Linked DNA regions of Saccharopolyspora erythraea. The protein of the gene in region 2 interacts with the protein of the main gene of each other region in a pairwise test. Links are inferred from orthologs where the notes say so. Each region holds a gene or a part of one and is shown on either strand. Other genes may lie near its edges.

Region 1 (4,735 bases), 1.8 Mb from region 2 along the record:
GCGGCGCCGAACACGACACCCGCCACGTCGCCCCGCGTGTCGATCAGCGGACCGCCCGAGTTGCCGCTCTGCACCTTGCCCCGCACCGTGTACACCTCGCGGACCACGGTCGTCGAGTCGTAGATGTCCGGTCCGCGCAGCCGGATGCGCTCGCGGATGCGGCCCGGTGACGCCGTGTACGGGCCGTCCAGCGGGTAGCCGAGCGCGATCACGCTGTCGCCCGGGTGGGCGCCCTGCTTGAACGTCATCGCGTCGGCGTCGAGGTCCGGCACCGACAGCACGGCCAGGTCGGTGTTCGGGTCGAACAGCACGACCTCGGCGTCGAACTCGCCGCGGCCGATCTCGATCGCGACCTTGTCGGTGCCCGCGACGACGTGCGCGTTGGTCATCACCCGGTGCGGGGCGATGACGAACCCGGTGCCCTCCAGCGCCCGCGCGCACGAAACCGCACGCCCACGCACCTTCACCACGCTCGTCCGGGCGTCGCGCACGGCCTCGCTGGAGGCCAGGGCGGGGTCCGGTGGGTCGATCGCGGCGACCGGCGTCTCCGAGAACGGCTCCAGCGCCTCCGGGAAACCGCTCATGCCGAGCATCTCGCGCAGCTCCGACGGCAGCTGCTTGGCCGCGTCGGGCATCACCGAGTCCACCGTGCGCAGAACCGTCGATCTGGTGACCGCCGATGCCAGGCCGGGCAGCGCCGAAGCCGACGTGAACGGCAGGGCCACCAGCCAGGCGACCACGAACACCGCCACGCACTGCAGCACCGCGCCGAGCACGTTGTCGACGCCGGTGAGCTTGCTCGAGGTGATCCGGTCGCGCAGCTCGCGGCCCGCCCACATGCCGAAGGTCTCGCCGAAGGCGACCAGCAGCACCACGATGCCCACGCCGAAGGCGATCCGGGCCGACGGGCTGTCCAGCCGCTCCAGCAGCAGCGGCGCGAGCTTGAGCCCGACGACCGCACCGGCGATGACACCGAGAAACGAGAACAGGGCGGTGATCAGCCCGCTGCGCGCACCCGACGCCGCGGCCAGCAGCGCCAGCAGCACGACGAGCAGATCGACCCAGTTCACCCGTTCACCTCATTCCCGCAGGCGATGCTGTCCGATCATGGCAGCCCGCACCACCCCCGCAAGCCTCGCATCCGCCCGGGCGGCGAGTGCCGCCACCGGTTCAGTGCGTGCCGAAGCCCACGTCGTCGGCCTCCTCCGCGGCCCTCCAGGCAGCCCCCAGTTCACGCACGTCGTCGCGGTTCCAGCCGCGCGCCCAGCCGGCCAGGTCGAGCACCCCGGCCAGCAGCCCGCCGGTGAAGCCCCACACCAGCATCCCCGGGACCAGGAACGCCGGCCCGAGCTGCCGCTCGGCGTAGCGGACCCGGATGCGGTTGGCCGAGTCGGTCAGCCACGAGACGGGCACCCGCGCCACCGCGGCGGTCTCGGCCGGGTCCACCGGTGCGACCGGCGACGGCGTCCGCCAGTGCGCCAGGACCGGGGTCACCCGGAAGCCGCTGTGCGCGACGTGCAGCTCCGGCAGCACCGCGACCGGCCGCACGCCGCCGGACAGGACCCCGACCTCCTCGGCGGCCTCCCGCAGCGCCGCGCCGACCGGACCGTCGTCGCCCGGGTCGAGGGCGCCGCCCGGGAACGCGACCTGGCCGGGGTGGGAGTTCAGGCTGTCGGCGCGGCGCAGCAAGAGCACGTCCGGTCCGGACACGCCCTCGCCGAAGAGCACCAGCACGGCCGCCGGGCGGGCGTCGGCGGGCGGGTCGGTGCGCGGCCAGCCGAGGCGCCCGCCGTCGAGGTCGGCGGTGCGCTTGACCAGCGCCCGCAGCCACTCGGGCACGTCGTCGGGGTCCACCAGGGGCCCGACTCCCGGTCCGGTCATCCGGCACCTCCCGCGGTGCGCTGGACCGCGGCGCGCACCTCGTCGGCCGACTCGAACGCGACCGGCGGGTCCACCCGGCGGACCTCGCCGGACGCGGTCACGACGTAGCTCATGGGAAGCACGGCGGGCACGTTGAGCGCCGCCCGGACGCGGTTGTCGGGATCGTGCACGTTCGGATAGCGCACACCGAGCTCTCGCAGCAGGGCGAGGCCGTCGTCCTCGTCGCTCTGCACCTGCACTCCCACGACCGGCACGGCGCCGGGCTGGCGCGAGTACTCCTGGAGCGCGGGCAGCTCGGTCCGGCACGGCTGGCACCACGTCGCCCAGACGTTCACCAGCGTCGTGCGCCCTCCGACCATGGCGGCGAGGTCGGCGGGCGTGCCGTCGGCGAGGCAGGTGCCGGTCGCGCCGGAGGGACCCGTCGGCGGGCCCGACGGGCAGGGCTCCAGGGCCGCTGACGCCCGCAGCGCGGGGTCGGCGCCGCGCTGCGCCGCGACCTGCGCCGGCGCGGGCGCTCCGCCTGGCTCGGCGGGCTGCTCCGCGCCGCGCGGCCACAGCGCGACGATGCCGAGCACCGCGAGCACCACGACCACGACGGTCCAGCGGATCTCGTTCCGGTACTCCCGCAGCCGACCGCTCACGCGTGCGGCTCCGTCTCGGCCACCTTCTCGACGGTCCTGTCCGGGATCTCGTCGACGATCCCGGCCAGCGCGAGCAGGTGGGGGGCCTCGTGCCCGCGGACCAGCTTCGCGGCCTCGAGGTGGTCGGTCGGGCCGTCGCCGTAGGAGGGGCAGTCGGCGGCCAGCAGGCAGGCCCCGCAGGCGGGCTTGCGGGCGTGGCAGACGCGGCGCCCGTGGAAGATCACGTAGTGCGACAGCATGGTCCATTCCTTGCGCGGAATGAGCTCGCCGATCGCGTGTTCGACCTTGACCGGGTCCTCCTCGGCCGTCCACCGCCAGCGCCGGACCAGCCTGCCGAAGTGGGTGTCGACCGTGATGCCGGGCACGTCGAAGGCGTTGCCGAGGATGACGTTGGCCGTCTTGCGGCCGATGCCGGGCAGCTTGACCAGCTCGTCGAGGCGGGCCGGAACCTCGCCGCCGTGGCGCTCCACGAGCTGGGCGCCCAGCCCCATCAGCGAGGCGGCCTTGTTCCGGTAGAAGCCGGTCGAGCGGATCATCTCCTCCAGCTCGGCGCGGTCCGCGCCGGCGTAGGACTCGGCCGCCGGATAGCGCTTGAACAGGGCCGGAGTGACCTCGTTGACCCGCTTGTCGGTGCACTGGGCGGACAGGATCGTGGCCACCGCCAGCTCCAGCGGGGTGTTGAAGTCCAGCTCGCAGTGGGCGTCGGGATAGGCTTCGGCCAACGCGCGGAGCATCCGGCGGGCACGCCGGACGAGTCCCAGCCGGGTCTCCCCCGACCGGGCCTTGGCAGCCTTCTTGACAGCGGCGTCACGGGGCTTGTTCCGAGCTTGGTCCGGCACTCCACCAGAGTACGGATGCCACCCAGGAGGACGGTGCTCGCATGGCCTCGCGCGCGCAGAACATACCCCCGGTTACATCGGCCCCGAAGGCATGAGCGAGGATTTCACCATCATGACTGCCTGGTTCGTGATCGTAGTACCGCTTGTGATCATGTTCTTCACGCTCTTCATGGAGCGCGTGGAGGCACGGCTCCGCCACGTCGCGGTACAGGAGAACGAGGTGGAGGAGCTGCTGGAGAACGCCCGGCCCGACGAGGTCAGGGCGCTGTTCCGGCAGGGAATTGGACGTGCGCTGGAGCTGTTCCAGCTACGCAGGGTGGGACGCGCCGGTAAGCTGCGGACTCGCCGTTCCCGCGACCAGTCTTAGACTTACTGGTAGTGATCGGCGGCACACCGGACCGGTCGCGTGCGGGTCCGGTTCGCAAGACAGCCGCCGCGTCTCAACATGGAGGGACGAGGTGGACGAGACTCTGGCCCGGGCCGGTATCTTCCAAGGCGTTGAGCCGGCCGCGGCGGAAGCACTGACCCAATCGTTGGAACCTTCGGAGTTCCCGCGAGGACACGTGATCTTCGCCGAGGGCGAGCCGGGCGACCGGCTTTACATCATCCAATCCGGCAAGGTCAAGCTCGGACGCAAGTCCCCGGACGGCAGGGAGAACCTGCTGGCGATCATGGGGCCGTCGGACATGTTCGGCGAGCTGTCCATCTTCGACCCGGGGCCGAGGACGTCGACCGCGACAACCGTGACCGAGGTCCGGGCGCTGACCATGGACCGCACGGCGCTGCGGCAGTGGATCGGCACCCGCCCCGAGATCGCGGAGCAGTTGCTTCGGGTCGTGGCCCGCAGGCTGCGCCGGACCAACGGCATGCTGGCCGACCTGATCTTCACCGACGTGCCTGGCCGCGTCGCCAAGGCGCTGCTGCAGCTCGCGCAGCGCTTCGGCAGCCAGGAGGCGGGCCTGCTGCGGGTCACCCACGACCTGACGCAGGAGGAGATCGCCCAGTACGTCGGCGCCTCGCGGGAGACCGTGAACAAGGCGCTGGCCGACTTCGCCCACCGCGGCTGGTTGCGGCTGGAGGGCAAGAGCGTGCTGATCCTCGATCCGGAGCGGCTGGCCCGACGCGCCCGCTGACGACCGGCGAGGCCGCCGGTCGCGACGCGCGCCGATAGACGGGCCCGGGGCGGACCCCGGGCTCTTCAGTCGGCGCGCGTTTTTGCGCGCGCGGGAAACCGGCCCGCGGAAGGCCCGGGAAGATCACCGAGCAGGTGGCACCCACGCGTGTGCTGGGCGGCAAGAGGGCAGGGTGGCCGCCTGAGCGCCTGGCACACGGACGTCCGGCCCGAGCCACCGACCAGGCGTCCGAGAGCCACCA
Region 2 (8,494 bases):
GCGTCGCGCGGGTTCGACGGGGTGCGGCCGGTCAGCTCGGCCGCCCTGCGCAGCCGGTACCGCACCGTGTTGGGGTGGACGTAGAGCTGGCGGGCGCAGTTCTCCAGCACGCCGCCGACCTCCAGGTAGGTGTCGACGGTCTCCATCAGCGCGCCGCCCGCGTCGACCAGCGGCAGCACGATCCGTTCGACGAGCTGCCGCTCGGCCTCCGGGTCGCCTGCCAGTGCCCGCTCCGGCAGCAGGTCCGCGGAGGCCACCGGCCGCGGCGCGGTCGGCCACGCCACCACCGCGCGCAGCGCCGACATCGCGTCCGAGGCCGACCGGTGCGCCTCGGCCAGGCTCGGCACCGTCGGGCCGACGACCACCGGTCCCTCGTCGAACGCCTCGGCCAGCCGCGACGCGGCCTCGTTCTCGGTGCGGTCGTCGGCCGGGCCGCCGAAGACCACGACGAGCCGCGTCCCCTGCACGCCCAGCAGCACCGGCCGCCCGACGCGGGCGGCGCGGCTGCGGACCTGGTAGACGATCGTCGGCGGATCGTCCGACGGAGCGGTGCCGACCAGGACCGTCGCCTCCGACGAGGGTTCCCACCCGAGCGCGGCGGCGCGGGAGAGCAGCGACTCCTCGGCGTCGCCGCGGACGATGCCGTCGACGACCAGCGCCTCCAGCCGCGCGTCCCAGGCACCGCGTGCCTCGGCCGCCGCCGCGTAGGAGGTCGCGGCGGCGAAGGCGATCTCGCGGGTGTAGCGCAGGATCCACTCGCGCAGCAGCGTGCGCTCGTCCGGTTCGTCGGCCAGCTCGGGCAGCTGCTGCTCGAAGACGTCGATGGCGGCGCGCACCAGCTCCAGCGTCTGCCGGAGGCTGACCCAGCGGGAGAGGTCGCGCGGAGCGGAGCGGAACGCCTCGGCGGTCAGCCGGATCGCCTCGGTGGGGTCCTGCAGCCACGCCACGAAGTTGGACACGCCGGTCTGGGTGACCAGCAGCACGCTCGCGCGCTGGTCGGCGGGCATCCGGCGGAACCACGGCAACCGCTGTTCCATCGCGCTGATGCTGGCGGTCGCCAGCCCGCCGGAGGCCCGCTCGAGTCGGCGAAGCGTGGCGGCTGAGACCTCACGTGGTCCATCACCTGCGCGTTCGGTAGCCATGGTTCCAGAATCGCACGCGGCCTGATCGCGATCGGGCGGGGAGCGGTCGGAGTCGGTGCCAGGTCACATCGGCGCCTGACCGGGCCGGCTTGGATGCGCGGCGAATTCGCCACGAAGGGTGATTGCGACACCGGCGGAATGCGTCCGGAATGGAGTCGAAGAGGACGAAAACGCGGTGCGGAATTCATGACGGCCGCACCGGTTTTCACCGAGTTCGGCTTCTGGATCAATTCCGCGGAACTCGATCGGGCGGTTACCGCTGTTTTCACGCGGTTGGCCGTGGTTGCCCGTTCGGCACCGGGAGACGATGGGGCGACGCCTACGGCAGGGAGTGATCAGCCGTGACATTGCCTCTGGAATGGCTTGCGGACGTGCTCAGGGCGGCCGGCCTGCAGGTCGTCGAGACGCCCGGGTGGAAGGAGCGGACCGCGACGTCCGGTCCGCAGCCGAGCCCGGTGGGAGTGCTCGAACACCACACCGCCACCCCCGCGTCCTACGAGAACCCGGCACCGAGCGTGCAGCTGTGCATCGACGGCAGGCCGGACCTGCGGGGCCCGCTGTGCCACGGCCTGATCGGCTTCGACGGCGTCGTGCACCTGATCGCCGCGGGCCGCGCCAACCACGCGGGCCAGGCGAAGGCGTCCGGCCCCAACCCGGCGGGCGACGGCAACTTCCTCTACGTCGGTTTCGAGTGGGACTACCAAGGTGTCGAGCAGGGGCCGAGCCCCGAGCAGTACGACGCGGCGCTGACTGCGACCTCGGCCGTGCTGGCCCACATCGGCCGCCCCGCCGAGGCCGCGCGCGGCCACAAGGAGACCAGCGTGACCGGCAAGATCGACCCCGGTCACGTCGACATGGACCGGTTCCGCGCGGATCTGTCGGGCAGGAAGAACCACGACGGACCGGGGAGGCCCGGACAGCCGGTGGCCCCCGCGCCGCCGCCGCCGGAACAGCCAGTGGGGTCCGAGCAGGAGGCGATCCTGCGCCGGATCGAGAGCGAGCTGCTGGGGCCCAGAGGCCCCAAGGGAGAGATCGTGGGCTGGGACACCGATCTCGGTCCGCGCACGCTCGTGGCGATGCTCGTGGAGCTGGTCAACGGGCTCCTCGGCCCGCAGCGCGGCGGGCAGGCCGCGGTCCAGGTGCCGCAGCAGCGGTCGATGGACGCCGAAGCGATCAGGGCGGCCTTCCAGGCGCTGCCGCCGGACCAGGCGGCTCCGCTGCTCGCCGAACTGGTGCGCATCCAGCAGGCACGTCAGCTCCCGCCGGAGCAGCAGGCGCAGGCGGCCCAGCAGAGCTAGTGAGTTCCGCGGTCAGCGGCGGGGTGCGGCGGCCCGCCGCTGCTCCCGCTCCTCGCGTAACCGTTGCAGCCGCTTGACCAGGGTCGGCTGCTGCGCGAGCGCCTCCGGCCGGTCGAGCAGGCGGTTGAGCCGCTGGTAGTAGCGGGTCGGGGAGATCCCGAAGCGCTCCTGGATGACCCGTTCCTTGTTGCCGGCGTGGTGCCACCACTCGTTCTCGAAGGCGAGGATGGCGTGGTCGGTGTCGTTCACCCGGCGGTCCCCCTCGCGTCGATCTTCGGCCAGGCCGAGTTTACCCGCGTGCGCACTGCTGTTCGATCGGCTGATCGGAGACCTTCGCTACCTGTGATCCACCGCACTGCCGGATGCCGGAACAAGGTCACCAGCGCAAGATGTTCACACGAGTACGAAACGTCGTGCGCTCCGGGGCTCGGTGCAATTCCGAACCGGCGGTGAAAGTCCGCGAACCGGCGCCGTTCCGCGCAGGAACGGCCCGGCCGATCCGGTGGAACTCCGGAACCGACGGTGACAGTCCGGATGGGAGGCAGCGCACGGGTGCCGGAAGCCGCCGTGGCGCGCCCTGCGCACGGCCCCCTCCGCGTTCCCGTCGGCCGCGCTCGCCGCCCGCCCGGTGGTCATGACCGGCGGGAGGAGTGGGCGTGCAGAACATCGCGGAGTGGGTGCTCGGCAACGGGATCACCGTGCTCGGCCAGCAGATCTCCTGGGCCGAACTGGTGGGGCAGCTCTGCGCTCTGGCCGTTGTCTTCCTCGCGCAGCGGCGCACCCTGGCCACCTGGCCGGTCCAGGTGTCGGCCACGGTGCTGCTGTTCGCGGTCTACGCCAGCGCCCAGCTCGGCGGCCTGGCCATCCGGCAGGTGATGATCCTGCTGATCTCCGTCTACGGCTGGTGGGCCTGGAGCCGGCGCACCGACCCGGTCTACGGCGTCGTCGTGCGCAAGGCGCGCGCGTCGGAGCGGCTGGCGCTGCTGGCGGCGCTGCTGGTAGGCACGGCGGCGTTCGCCCTGCTGCTGACCGAGCTCGACGCGTCGTGGGCGCCGTGGCCCGACGCCTGGATCTTCGTCGGCACGCTGGTCGCCTTCTGGGCGCAGGGCCGCGGGCTGGTCGAGTTCTGGCTGGTGTGGCTGGCCGTCGACGCCGTCGGCGTGCCGCTGCAGATCGCCTCCGGGCTCTGGTTCAGCGCCGCGATCTACGTGGTGTTCGCCGCGCTGGTGATCCACGGCTGGTGGAGCTGGAACCGCACCGCCCGAAGGCAGCGAGCGCACCGGCCCGCCGCGGTCAAGCCTTGACTTGCCCCGGACCCCCTGGTGGATTCGGATGATCGAACACGAAAGGGGTCCGGCCATGGTCCGTCGGTTCCGCTGGGTCGCCGTCGCCGCGCTGTGCACAGCGCTGGTGGCGCCGGCGCCCGCGATCGCAGAGGTTGCACCGAGCACTGGGTTCGAGGATTCGCGCGGCGCGCGGTGGACGACTCCCGAGGAGGAAGCCGCCTTCCTGGCCGAGGTCGACCGGGCGCAACCCGACGTCGCGGTCGAGACGATCGGCGCCAGCGTCCAGGACCGGCCGCTGCGGCTGGCCCGCGTCGGATCGGGCCGGTCGAAGGTGCTGTTCGTCTGCTCGCAGCACGGCGACGAGCCGGCGGGACGCGAGGGGTGCCTGAGCACCATCCGCGACCTCGGCTACTCGCAGGACGAGCGCGTGCAGCGCTTCCTGCGCTCCACGACGGTCCTGTTCATGCCCAACGCCAACCCCGACGGGCACGTGGCGAACACCCGCGAGAACGCCGACGGCATCGACATCAACCGCGACCACCTCGCGCTGGCCTCACCCGAGGCCCGGGCCGTCGCGCGGGTCATGCGCGACGAGCGTCCCGCCGTCGTGCACGACCTGCACGAGTTCGGCGCGCAACCGCCGTACTACGTCAAGGACTTCCTCGCGCTTTGGCCGCGCAACCTCAACGCCGGCGCGCAGGTGCGCTCGGAGTCCGAGCGGCTGTCGGAGCGCTACGTCCGGCCCGCGGTGGAGGAAACCGGCCTCTCGACCGGCGTGTACGGGATCTGGACCGACCCCGAGACCGGCGAGCCGATCAAGCAGGTCGCAGGCGACGGGCAGGAACGCATCCTGCGCAACACCGTCGGCGTGAAGAACGCGGTCGGCCTGCTCGTGGAGAGTCGCGTCGAGCCGCTGGCGGGCGAGGACGCGGCGACCAACAACCGGCGGCGCGTCGGCTCGCACCTCACCTCGGTGCAGGCGACCCTGCGGATGTTCACCGAACGCCGCGACCAGATCGAGTCGGCCATCAGCAAGGCCAGCCTGGATGGCCTGGCGAACCGGGGACCGCTCTATTTCGGCGGTGCCGACAACGAGCCGCCCGCGCCCGAGGACGTCGAGAAGTCCCCGGCCTGCGCCTACCGGCTCACCGTTGAGCAGGCCGCGCGCTTCGGCGAGGTCCTCGACCTGCACGGCGTGCACAGCATCCCGGCGGGCGAGGGCCGCATCGTGCCGATGAACCAGCCCGCGCGCTCCCTGGCCGCGCTGCTGCTCGACGCCCGCGGCGAATACCGCCTGACCGAGGCGGAACCGGTCGCCTGCCGCTGACCCACGCCACCAGCCCGTTCGCCCGCCCTGCCGACGTGGGGCGGGCGAACGGCTTTCCGGCGGAGCCGCCTGGTGCTGCGCTGCCGGGCGGCTCGTCGGGTTGCCGCCCGGCGGTCCACCAGCCCCGAAAGCAACGGTGCCCGACACGCCGGAGCGTGTCGGGCACCGTGAACTCGAGCCCTGACCTCAGGGGCGCCAAGGCCGCCGCAGCGTCCGCATGGCCGTCCTCAGCGCCGTCCGCAGGTCGTCCTCATGGCCGCCGCGGCGTCGTCAGGCGACGCCGGGGTCCGACGTCTGCGGGCCGGCCGCCTTGACGTCGTCGATCTCGTACTTCCGCGCGGCCTCGGCGACCTTGGCCTCCTCGACCTCGCCCTGCCTGGCCAGCGCCGACAGGGTGGCGACCACGGTCGACTCGGCGTCGACCAGGAACACCCGCCGAGCCGCGGGACGGGTGTCGGAGAACCCGAAGCCGTCGGTGCCGAGGCTGACCATGTCGCTGCGTACCCAGGGCCGGATCAGGTCCGGCACCGCCCGCATCCAGTCGCTGACGGCCACCACCGGGCCTTCCGCGTCGGCCAGGGCACGCGTCACGTACGGCACGCGCCGCTCGTCGCCCGGGTGCAGCAGGTTGTGCCGGTCGGTGGCCTCGGCCTCGCGCCGCAGCTCCGACCACGACGTCGCGGACCAGACGTCGGCCCGCACGCCCCACTCCTCGGCCAGCAGCTCCTGCGCCCGCAGCGCCTCCGGCATGATCACGCCGGAGGCCAGGATCTGCGCCCGCGGGCCCGAGCCGGAGGATGCCTCCCGGTACCGGTAGAGGCCCCGCAGCAGGCCGTCGACGTCCAGGCCCTCCGGCTCCGCGGGCTGCTGGTACGGCTCGTTGTAGACCGTGAGGTAGTAGAAGACGTTCTCGGCGTCCTCCCCGTACATCCGCCGCAGGCCGTCCTTGACGATGTGGGCGACCTCGAAGGCCCACGCCGGGTCGTAGGACACCACCGCCGGGTTCGTCGCCGCCAGCAGCAGCGAGTGGCCGTCGGCGTGCTGCAGCCCCTCGCCGGTGAGCGTGGTGCGCCCGGCGGTGGCGCCGAGCAGGAAGCCCCGCGTCATCTGGTCGGCCGCCGCCCACAGGCCGTCACCGGTGCGCTGGAAGCCGAACATCGAGTAGAAGATGTAGACCGGGATCATCGGCTCGCCGTGCGTGGCGTAGCTGGTGCCCGCGGCGGTGAACGACGCGGTCGAGCCCGCCTCGTTGATGCCCTCGTGCAGGATCTGGCCCTGCTCGCTCTCCCGGTAGGCCAGCATCAGCTGGTAGTCGACCGGCGTGTAGGACTGGCCCAGCGGGTTGTAGATCTTCTGGGACGGGAACATCGAGTCCATCCCGAAGGTCCGTGCCTCGTCCGGGATGATCGGCACGATCCGGGGCCCGATCTCGGGGTCCTTGGCCAGGTCCTTGAGCAGCCGGACGAAGGCCATCGTGGTGGCCACCTCCTGCTTGCCCGAGCCGCGCCGGACCACGTCGTAGACCTTGTCGCCGGGCAGCACCAGCGCCTTGGACTTGACCCGCCGCTCCGGCAGGTAGCCGCCGAGCCGCTGGCGCCGCTCCTGCAGGTACTGGATCTCCGGCGACTCCTGGCCGGGGTGGTAGTACGGCGGCAGGTACGGCTCCTGCTCGAGCTGCTCGTCGGAGATCGGGATCCGCAGGCTGTCCCGGAACAGCTTCAGGTCGTCCAGGGTCATCTTCTTCATCTGGTGGGTCGCGTTGCGGCCCTCGAAGTGCGGCCCGAGACCGTAGCCCTTGATCGTCTTGGCCAGGATGACCGTGGGCTGGCCGTGGTGCTCGGTGGCGGCCTTGTAGGCGGCGTAGACCTTGCGGTAGTCGTGGCCGCCGCGGCGCAGACCCCAGATCTCGTCGTCGCTGAGGTCGCGGACGATGTCCTTGGTGCGCGGGTCGCGGCCGAAGAAGTGCTCCCGCACGAAGGCGCCGTCGTTGGCCTTGTAGGTCTGGTAGTCGCCATCGGGCGTGGTGTTCATCAGGTTGACCAGCGCGCCGTCGCGGTCTGCGTGCAGCAGGGCGTCCCACTCCCGGCCCCAGATCACCTTGATGACGTTCCAGCCCGCGCCGCGGAAGAACGCCTCCAGCTCCTGGATGATCTTGCCGTTGCCGCGGACCGGGCCGTCGAGCTGCTGGAGGTTGCAGTTGACGACGAAGGTCAGGTTGTCCAGGCCCTCGTTGGCCGCCACGTGCAGCAGGCCGCGCGACTCCGGCTCGTTCATCTCGCCGTCGCCGAGGAATGCCCACACCCGCTGCTGGCTGGTGTCCTTGATGCCCCGGTCGCGCAGGTAGCGGTCGAAGCGGGCCTGGAAGATCGCGTTCATCGGGCCCAGGCCCATCGAGACCGTGGGGAACTCCCAGAAGTCGGGCATCAGCCGCGGGTGCGGGTAGGACGGCAGGCCGCCGCCGGGACCCGCGTGGGAGTACTCCTGGCGGAACCCGTCGAGCTGGTCGGTGGACAGCCGCCCCTCCAGGAACGCGCGCGCGTAGATGCCGGGGGAGGCGTGGCCCTGGATGTAGAGGTGGTCACCGCCGCCGGGGTGGTCCTTGCCCTTGAAGAACCAGTTGAAGCCGACCTCGTAGAGGCTCGCCGAGGAGGCGTAGGAGGAGATGTGCCCGCCGACGCCGATGCCCGGGCGCTGCGCGCGGTGCACCATCATCGCGGCGTTCCAGCGGGTCCAGGCGCGGTAGCGGCGCTCGGTCTCCTCGTCGCCGGGGAACCACGGCTCGAGCTCGGTGGGGATGGTGTTCACGTAGTCGGTGCTGGTGAGCGACGGGACGCCCACGCCGCTCTCCCGCGCCCGTTGCAGCAGGCGCAGCATCAGGTATCGCGCACGTTGCTGGCCGGTCGCCGACAGCACGGAGTCGAACGACTGCAGCCACTCCTCGGTCTCCTCCGGGTCGATGTCCGGCAGGTGGGAGGCGAGGCCGTCGCGGATGACCCGCACCCGGTGCTGCGGGGCTCCGTTGCTGCCGACGTCGTTGTTGTGCGGGGACAAGAGGTACTCCTCGACTACGTCGTGGCCTTGGCGCGCCGGAGTGATGTCCGACACCTCCATCGTCCCCCATCATCGTCCCGGACGCGCACGCCGTCATCACTACCGGTCAGTACGCCGTACCCGTTCGGCCACGCTCGGGCTACAGTCATTCCCTAACGCGCAGCTCCGGCGTGTCGTAGCGCCAGCAGTTGCGCCGGTGGCCCTTGGCGGTGTTCGCTAACGGCCAGATCGTGGAAGTGGTGTGCGGCGGGCGCGACGCCCGCGCCGCACCGGTGGCATTGGAGGAGTGAGAAAACCGTGGTCGCCGCGGGAGACGCCGGCAAAGGCGATGTCGACGTCGCCGAGAAGCTCGACATCGAGCCGGAGATGGTTGTCCAGGAGTTCGGTTGG

Evidence for each region.
Region 1: the proteins of aceE (region 2) and nth interact in binary tests that used the Escherichia coli proteins (3 or more experiments, as listed by UniProt). The link is inferred for Saccharopolyspora erythraea from one-to-one orthologs.

Annotation. Positions count from the first base shown.
Region 1 is NZ_CP054839.1:361,961-366,695, reverse strand. The notes cover bases 1,441-4,381. They hold nth (endonuclease III), read right to left. Parts: upstream 3,362-4,381; coding sequence 2,519-3,361; downstream 1,441-2,518. Other genes in these bases: HUO13_RS01725 (Crp/Fnr family transcriptional regulator), read left to right, coding at 3,820-4,381; HUO13_RS01730 (hypothetical protein), read left to right, coding at 3,474-3,728; HUO13_RS01740 (TlpA family protein disulfide reductase), read right to left, coding at 1,878-2,522; HUO13_RS01745 (NUDIX hydrolase), read right to left, coding at 1,441-1,881. Also shown: HUO13_RS01750 (MarP family serine protease), read right to left, coding at 1-1,070; more of HUO13_RS01745, read right to left, coding at 1,171-1,440; more of HUO13_RS01725, read left to right, coding at 4,382-4,494. UniProt on the Escherichia coli protein: DNA repair enzyme that has both DNA N-glycosylase activity and AP-lyase activity. The DNA N-glycosylase activity releases various damaged pyrimidines from DNA by cleaving the N-glycosidic bond, leaving an AP (apurinic/apyrimidinic) site.
Region 2 is NZ_CP054839.1:2,156,253-2,164,746, forward strand. The notes cover bases 5,124-8,494. They hold aceE (pyruvate dehydrogenase (acetyl-transferring), homodimeric type), read right to left. Parts: upstream 8,165-8,494; coding sequence 5,324-8,164; downstream 5,124-5,323. Other genes in these bases: HUO13_RS10030 (DUF3052 domain-containing protein), read left to right, coding at 8,402-8,494. In the rest of the region: HUO13_RS10000 (PucR family transcriptional regulator), read right to left, coding at 1-1,142; HUO13_RS10005 (peptidoglycan recognition protein family protein), read left to right, coding at 1,484-2,440; HUO13_RS10010 (DUF3263 domain-containing protein), read right to left, coding at 2,453-2,689; nicotinamide riboside transporter PnuC, read left to right, coding at 3,097-3,744; HUO13_RS10020 (M14 family metallopeptidase), read left to right, coding at 3,800-5,053. UniProt on the Escherichia coli protein: Component of the pyruvate dehydrogenase (PDH) complex, that catalyzes the overall conversion of pyruvate to acetyl-CoA and CO(2).